DNA from 2 places in the Pseudomonas sp. YA1 genome. Region 1 is predicted to be linked to the other one. Evidence: riboswitches for the same ligand, from Rfam matches in the RefSeq annotation. Region 1 holds a riboswitch; the other holds the start of a gene.
What was found. Region 1 has a riboswitch for cobalamin ahead of cobG (precorrin-3B synthase). Riboswitches for the same ligand answer to the same signal wherever they lie in the genome.
Positions count from the first base shown of each region.

Region 1 (4,119 bases):
GTGCTCCAGGGCCACCGCCGAGCGGGTATTGCCGAGTTCCATGGCGAGCGCCGGCACGTCCGCTTCGTTGAGGGTGCAGATCACCCGGTTGGCGGCGGGCAGCCGCGAGCGGGTCACGCCTTCGGCGACCATCCGCGCGTCGCAGAGGATCGCCGCGCCGGCGGCCAGCGCGGCGCGGCCGGCGGCGCCGGCGCCCGGCGAGAAGCGCAGGTCGTCGACCACGTCGACCATGCCGCAGGCGTGGATCACCCTGACCGCGAGCTTTTCCAGGTCTGCCGGGATGCCGGCGAGGTTCGCTTCGGCGCGGATGGTGGCGAACGACTGGCGATAGATCGCCTGGCCATCGCGGATGTAGTCAATCATGCGGTTTTTCCGGAAGTGGGCTGGGAAGGCAGCGCCGCCAGGTAGTCGGCGGCCGTGGCGAAAGTCAGGCGGCTGGCCAGCAACTGGCCGAATCCGGGGTGGCATGGGTCGTGCCGGTACAGGTCGTAGAACCCGCCGCTGCGCGCCAGCAGGGTGAGCGGCGCGCGGTGGGCAGCGGCGCAGGACCGTTCGCAGCCGCACAGGTGCAGTTGCGGCAGGTCGCTGCGCGGGCCGAGGCGTTCGGCCAGGCGCAAGGCGTCGCCCTTGGTGTCGGCCAGGCCCCTGGCGCAGGCGCTGGAACCGCTGCAGGCGATCAGCCGCGCCAACGGCGCCTCGGGCTCGGTCAGCAGGCCGAGTCCGCGCAGGCCAAGCAGCGCCTGGTCGGCCTCGGCCTGCGCCAGGTTCGGCAGGAGCACACCTTGCCAGGGAGTCAGGCGCAGGCTGCCGTCGCCATGGCGTTCGACCAGCTCGGCCAGGCCGTCCAGGCAAGCGCTGTCGAGCCGGCCGAGCGGCGCCGCCGCGCCGACCATCGCCAGGCCCGGCTGGCGTTGCGGCTGGACGCCGAGATGACTCCACGCACGCCCCGGCGAACGCCGCCAGGCCGCCACCCGCTCGTCACGCCGCAGAGGGAAATCCAGGCGCGCCTGCAAGGCCTCCAGCAAGGGTTCTCCGGCCAGCTCCTGCAACAGGTGGCGCATCCGCGTCTGTTGCGGCTGGGCGCGTTCGAGGAACAGGTCGAGCAGCGCCAGCACCAGGGACTCGCCCCGCTCCGCCGGCAACGCCGCCAGGGGGCGGTCGCGGGCCGGGCAGCCGGCGAGTCCGAAGACCAGCGTCGCGGTCGGCGCCGCGGGCATCGGCGAGAGCCAGATGTCATGGGGATGTTCGAGCATCGCCAGGTCTTCGCCGCCGTCCAGCTGGATGGCGAACTTGGCCGACAGCGCGTGGTAGCGGCTGTCCGCCTGGAGCCGCAGCAACAGCCGAGCGGCCAGCGGGCGCACGTCCAGCGACAGGTGCGGATCGAGCCCGGCGGCCGGGCTGAGCATCAGGTTGCGCACGTCGTCGGCGCCGGCCAGGGACCCATGCCGGGGACCGAGGCCGGCGTCCAGCAGGCGGCGGACGAGCCGCTCTTCCTCGCCGCGACGGACGCCGCGCAATTGCAGGTTGGAACGGTTGGTCGCCTCGATCACGCCGCTGGCGCAATCCCGCGCCGCGGCCGCCACGGCGCGTGCCTGGGCGGCGTCCAGGCGACCGGCATCGAGCTTGATGCGGCAGATGCCGCCGTCCAGCGCCTGGACGATACGCAGCAGGCCGGGACAGGGTGACGGACGTGGTACGGGCAGGGGCGCCGGGGTCTGGTCGTCGTTCAAAAACGCTACTCGAATCGGCGTCGCGGCGACCGCACCGCTGTCCCCCAGGGACAGACCACGGCATCGGTACACCCCGCCCGATGTTGGCACTCGCGACTGGTTTCGGCGGCAGGTCTCCTGGCTCGCAGCCCGGCGTTCCACCCGGGGGAGGAACCTCCGCTTCACGCCGCCTTCCCGGTAATCCAGTGGCGAATGGCGCGAATACAGGCTGCATACAGTTGCGGGGGCAGCCACGGCTAGGCCCGGGCTTCGAAAAGACCGGGGCTCCGTGTTCCCTCTTCGGCCCTCGTTGGCCCCGCGCTAACGCGAAAGGGCCGGGCACCGACGAACGCGCTATTATGCCGCCCAGCCCGGGGCCGGGAAAACCCATTCCGTCCGGAAGCCGTCGCGGGCCCTTCACAGACGCATTTCAGGAGTATCGGAACCGTGTCATCGGCAGACTCGACGCCTCCCTGGCTGACCCTGGTGGGCATCGGCGAGGACGGTTATCCCGGCCTCGGCAAGCAGGCCCGGCGTGCCCTGCTGCAAGCCAGCCGGATCGTCGGCGCGGCGCGCCAGCTGGAACTGCTGCCGCCGTGCATCGGCGCCGCCCGCGAAACCTGGCCGACGCCGTTCTCCCTGGAACCATTGCTGGCCCGGCGCGGCCAGCCGACCTGCGTGCTGGCCAGCGGCGACCCGATGCTGTTCGGCGTCGGCGCCAGTCTCGCCCGGCAACTGCCGGCGACCGAACTGCGGGTCCTGCCGGCGCCCTCCTCCCTCTCGCTGGCCGCCGCCCGCCTCGGCTGGGCCCTGCAGGAGGTCGCCTGCCTGTCGCTGGTGGCGCGTCCGCTGGCGGCGCTGCAGGCACAGGTCCACGACGGCCGGCGCCTGCTGGTCCTCAGCAACGACGGCGACAGCCCGGCCGCCATCGCCCGCCTGTTGAGCGCCCGTGGCTTCGGCGCCAGTCGCCTGAGCGTGCTGGAACACCTCGGCGGGCCGCTCGAGCGCCGTCTCGACGGCCTCGCCGGCGACTGGTCGCTGCCGCGCGCCGCCGATCTCAACCTGGTGGCGGTGGAATGCCGCGCCGGCACCGGCGCCGTGCGCCTGCCGCTGACCCCGGGCCTGGCCGACGAGGCCTATCGCCACGACGGCCAGCTGACCAAGCGCGACGTCCGCGCCGTGACCCTGGCGCGCCTGGCGCCCTGCCCCGGCGAGCTGCTCTGGGACGTCGGCGCCGGCTGCGGCTCCATCGGCATCGAATGGATGCGCGCGCACCCCAGTTGCCGGGCGATCGCCATCGAAGCCAACGACGAGCGCCAGGAACATATCCGCCACAACCGCGACGCCCTCGGCGTACCGTCCCTGCACCTGGTCGCCGGCAGCGCCCCGGAGGCGCTGCTGGAACTGCCCGAGCCGGACGCCATCTTCATCGGCGGCGGGGTCACCGCCGAGGGCGTGCTGGAAACCTGCTGGGAGCGCCTGCGGCCCGGCGGCCGCCTGCTCGCCAACGCGGTCACCCTGCAGAGCGAACGGGTGCTGCTCGACTGGCAGCAACGCCTGGGTGGCGACCTCACCCGCCTCGGCGTCGCCCACGCGCGACCGCTGGGCGGTTTCGACACCTGGCGCCAGGCCTTGCCGATCACCCTGCTGGAATTGCGCAAACCCGCCGCCAGGAAGCCTCCCCGCGATGCGTGAGGAAACCCCCGAGCAGCCCGCGCCGTTGCGCAGCGGCTACACCACCGGCAGTTGCGCCACCGCCACCAGCCTGGCGGCGGCGCGCCTGCTGCTGGGCGGCACGATCAGCGACGCGGTGCAGATCGTCCTGCCCAAGGGCCAGCAGGTGCTGATGCGCCTGGAATTCTGCCGCGCCTGGGAAAACGGCGCGGAAGCCGGCACCCTCAAGGATGCCGGCGACGATCCCGACGTCACCCACGGCGCCCTGGTGTTCGCCCGGGTGCGCCTGGGCGCCGAGCCTGGCGTGCGCTTCCATGCCGGCCCCGGGGTCGGTACGGTGACCCGCCCGGGGCTGACCCTGGCGGTCGGCGAGCCGGCGATCAATCCGGTGCCGCGCCAGATGATCGAACGTCACCTCGCCCAGCTCGCCGCCGAACGGGGCTACGCCGGCGGCTTCGAGGTCGCCATCGGCGTGGAGGGCGGCGCCGAGCTGGCGCTGAAGACCATGAACCCGCGCCTGGGCATCCTCGGCGGGCTGTCGATCCTCGGCACCAGCGGCATCGTCCGGCCGTTCTCCTGCTCGGCCTATATCGCCTCGATCCATCAGGGCATCGATGTCGCTCGCGCCAACGGCGTCCGCCACATCGCCGCCTGTACCGGCAACGCCAGCGAGGACGCCATGCGCCGGCGCTATGGGCTGCCGGAGATCGCCCTGATCGAGATGGGCGACTTCGCC
Region 1 covers NZ_JBZWBG010000003.1:214,125-218,243, reverse strand. Annotated here, with positions in the region: gene AC4OR5_RS05320 (precorrin-8X methylmutase) at 1-363, opposite strand, end outside; gene cobG (precorrin-3B synthase) at 360-1,730, opposite strand; cobalamin riboswitch at 1,821-2,071, opposite strand; gene AC4OR5_RS05310 (bifunctional cobalt-precorrin-7 (C(5))-methyltransferase/cobalt-precorrin-6B (C(15))-methyltransferase) at 2,157-3,404, shown strand; gene AC4OR5_RS05305 (cobalt-precorrin-5B (C(1))-methyltransferase) at 3,397-4,119, shown strand, end outside.

Region 2 (4,119 bases), on a different contig from region 1:
AGGCTTCCTCGCCGGTGCTGGCGGCGCCCTTGATGAACTGCACGACACCGACCTTCATGCCATGGCCCAGGGCCCGCGCGACCATGCCGAAGGCCGAGCTGCTCTTGCCCTTGCCGTTGCCGCTATGCACCAGGAGCACGCCGCGTTCGTCGCGGGCCTGGGCGATCTTCTCGTCGACCACGGCCTTCTTGCGCTCCATCCGCTCGCGGTGGCGCTGGTCCTTCTCGGGGGATTCGTTCATCGTCGATCACTCCTTGCGGCGACGCGGCCGCGCCGTCGCCTCGTTCATTCGAAATACCCGGCCTCACAGGGCCTGGTAGCGCACGCTGAGGTAGACCGCCTGGCCAGGCTGGTTGTAGCCATACGCGGTTTCGTAGTCGGCACCGAACAGGTTGGCGATCCGGCCCTGCAGGCGCCATTCGTCGTTCAGCCGGTACTCGCTGCGCAGGTCGAGGGTGGCGTAGCCGCCCAGGCGCACCTCGTTGGCCGGGTCATCATAGCGTCGGCCTTCGGCGTGCACGCTGGCGCCCAGCGAAAGACGCTCGAAGCGCCGGTCCAGTTCCAGGTTGAACATCCGCCGCGCCCGGCGCGGCAGCTCGTTGCCGTCGTTGACGCCGCCGGAACGGTTTTGCGGGTCGAGGAAGGTCGCGTTGGCGTTCCAGTCCCAGCCCAGCCACTGACTGCCGAGGACCAGTTCGACGCCACGGATGCGCGCTTCGTCGATGTTGTTCGGCTGCCCCCAGGGGCGCCCCGGCGCCGGACGCGGATCGTTGCCGATCAGGTCGTCGACGTTGGTACGGAAGGCATTCACCGCCCAGTGCCCCCAGCCATGCGTACCGCTCAGCCCGACTTCCAGGCTGCGCGAAGTCTCGGCGTCCAGGTCGGGATTGCCGTAGTCGGGGTAGTAGAGTTCGTTGAAGGTCGGCGCCTTGAACGCCGTGCCGTAGCTGACGGTGAAGCGCAGCGCGTCGCTCAGCGCGTAGCCCCAGGCGGCGCTGCCGGTATCGTGCACGCCGAACTGCTGGTTGTCGTCGCGGCGCAGGCTCAGTTGCCAATCCTGGCGACCGTACCGGCCGAGGTACTGGGCGAACCAGCCTTTGTTCAGCCGCGAGTCGACGCTGAAGGCTTCGCTGCTGCTGATCTCGTCCTTCTGCCAGTCGTAGCCGAGGGTCAGCACATGGCCTTCGGCCAGGGTCAGGTCGTTCTGCCAGGACAGGCTGTCGCGACGGGTATCGAAGCGCGAGTAGAAACGGCCATCCTGATAGGCATCGGCCTTGTCCTCGCTGCGCCCGGCCTGGAGGGTCACCAGCCAGGGATCGAACGGAGTGAAGCGGGCACGGCCGCCGACCAGGTTCTGCTCGCCGTCGGCGTTGGCATTGAAACCGGAGTTGCCGAAGACCTGGTCATAGTCGTTGTGCGACTTGGCCCTGAGCAGGGTGCCGTCGAGTTCCAGGCCATTGTCGAAGCGATAGCCGCCGCGCAGGTTGCCGGACAGGTTGCGGTAGCCGTCGCGGTCTGGCTCATAGCCCGCAGTACCGGCGCGCTTGGTATTGATCCCCGCCGTATCGAAACTGCTCACCCCGAGGCTGTACCAGCCGTTGCCAGCGCCGCCGCTGACCCCGGCGCTACCCTCCAGGGTCTGATGGGTGCCGTAGCCGGCGGAGAAGAACGGCTTGGCGCCCTGGCCGTCGCCGCGCCGGGTGAAGATCTGGATCACCCCGCCGATGGCCTCCGAGCCGTACAGGCTGGAACGCGGCCCGCGGACCACCTCGATGCGCTCGATCAGCTCCACCGGCAAGTCCTGGAACGCGGTGAGGCCGGCGCTGGCCGAGCCGACCTTGATGCCGTCGATCAGCACCAGCACATGGTCGGACTCGGTGCCGCGCAGGAACAGCGTGGTGTTCTTGCCGAAACCGCCGTTGTTCGCCAGCGACACGCCGGGTACCTGGCGCAACAGCTCCGGCACGCTGCGCGCCTGGCTGCGCTCGATATCCTCGCGGTCGATGACGCTCACCGCCGCCAGGCTCTGGGAAGCGGTCTGGGCGGTACGGGTGGCGGTCACCACCTGGTCGGCAAGGCTGACCGGTTCGGCCAGGCTCAGGGAAGACGCGCCGCACAGCGCCACGGCTGCCGGGGTCAGGAAAACTCTGTTCATGCTCTGCGCTGCTCCGTCGCTCTCACCCGCGCGACCTGGGTTGAGGCAGACGGAGGACGAAGCGACGGCAGGAGACGTCCGACAGCGCCCTCCGCGATGCCGTGGGTGCGTCAGGCCGGTCTCCGGGCTCGCGAGCGAAGCGCTGGACGCTTCCAGCCGCGCCTTCCCATGCCGGAGCACAGTGGTCATCGAGCAGCTGTCTGATTCGCCTACCGTTGCGGGGGCAGCGCTGGCCTGGTTCCGACGGAACGCACCAGCTTCCCTGTTTCACCCCTTGCGGGGCACCTGTCGCAAGGCGCGCAGCTTAGTGGTTCGGGGCTTGCGCGGTCAATGTGGCCGGCCACCGCAGAACTAGCGCCCGGCTCCGGGGAGCGGGTCCACGCGCAGCGCCGTCCCGGCCGGAGCATGGCTGCGGCACCACTGCCGCCAGGTGGCCTGCAACTGCACCAGCGCGGCGCCGGCCAGCTCGCCGCGTTCGCTGCCGGCCAGCGGGCTGGCGGCCAGGGCCTTGAGCAGGCGCGCGGTCGGCGGGTCGAGGGCGTGTTCACGCTCGGCCCGCGGGCCATCGCCCAGCAGCACCAGGCGCAGGCGCCGCAGGTAGCGGTCGCGGGCCTGCGCCAGGGACGCCGGGACCTCCTCCAGGCACTGCCGCAGGTAGAGCAGCTCGTCGCCGAAGTCGAGTCCCATCAGGCCGTCCGACCAGGGCTGGCGGCGCCCCTCCGGCAAACGGTCGTAGCGCTGCGCCAGGCGGATCAGGCGATCCGCGGTGCGCCCGCCGAACCAGGCCTCGGCCTGCGCCGGCGAGCGCAGGGTGAGCCGCGCCAGGTCGCCGAGGGTGGCCTGCAGCATGCGCCGGTAATGGCGTTCGCCCGGTCGCAGGCTGACCAGGTTGAACACCAGCACGGCGAAGGCCACCCCGAGCACCGTCGACAGGGCGTTGTTGAGGAAGTGCGCGAGGTCGTAGCTCATGCTGTTGCTCGGCGCGACGTTCTTCACGAAGAAGATGCAGAACGGCGAAGCGATCCCGGCCAGGCTCGCCCGGTTCACGCACAGCGCAGCGAAGAACAGCGGTACGCCCAGGCCCAGGCAGAGCAGCGGGAAGCCGTCCACGCCGGGCAGGTAGAACAGTGCGACGAAGCCGGCCAGCGGGATCGACAGGAGAATCCCGCGAAGGAAGTTCAGGCCGGCCTGGGCCGGGTTGTCGCGGCTGGCGAAGAGACTCAGCACCACCCCGGTGATCGACACCGCGCCCAACCCGCTCGGCCAGGCGCTGGCCAGCCAGAACGCGGCTACGCAGAGGAACGCCAGGGCGCTGCGCAGGCCGAACAGCACGCCGCGCTCGATGTCCCGGTGCCAGGCGATGGCGCCCGGCGCCTGGCGGGTGGGCGCGCCATAGACCAGCGCCTCGACGCTGCGCCCGGCCGCCCCCGCCTCGCCGAGCAGGCGTTCGAGGCAGACCAGGCACAGGTGCAACTGTCCGTGCGCCGCGTCCAGCGCCAGGCGCAAGCGCTGCCGGCAGGCCTCGAACTCGGCCTGGCGGCCCTCGCGCAACAGTGCCTCGAGTTCTTCCAGCCAGGGCTGCAAGGCGTGCGCGCTGGCCGGATCGAGCAGCCTCCGCTCGCGAGCCACCTTGCGCGCCGCGCGCAGCAGACCGAGCAGGTCGAGGCCTAGCACGCGCAAGGCCTGGGAACGGGCGCGGCCGAGCGCACCCTCGAACCAGGCGTGGTCGCGCTGGGCGTCCGCCGCGGCGATCCGCCCCAGCGCCGCGAGCAGCTCGCCGCGTTCGTCGGCGCCGCGCAGCTCCGCCGCGGCCGCCTGCAAGCCGGCCTCCCAGGCCGCCTTGCCCTGGTTCGCCAACTGGCGTTCCAGGCGCCGCGGCCAGAGCAGCACATTCACCAGCGCCGCGCAGAGGATGCCCAGGCCGATCTCCGAGCAGCGGGCCACCGCCTGGTCGAACACCGTCG
Region 2 covers NZ_JBZWBG010000008.1:128,968-133,086, reverse strand. Annotated here, with positions in the region: gene cobO (cob(I)yrinic acid a,c-diamide adenosyltransferase) at 1-241, opposite strand, end outside; gene btuB (TonB-dependent vitamin B12 receptor) at 305-2,155, opposite strand; cobalamin riboswitch at 2,252-2,459, opposite strand; gene AC4OR5_RS13220 (FUSC family protein) at 2,507-4,119, opposite strand, start outside.
Region 2: linked by a shared signal. The riboswitch ahead of btuB (TonB-dependent vitamin B12 receptor) and the one ahead of cobG (precorrin-3B synthase) in region 1 are both predicted to bind cobalamin.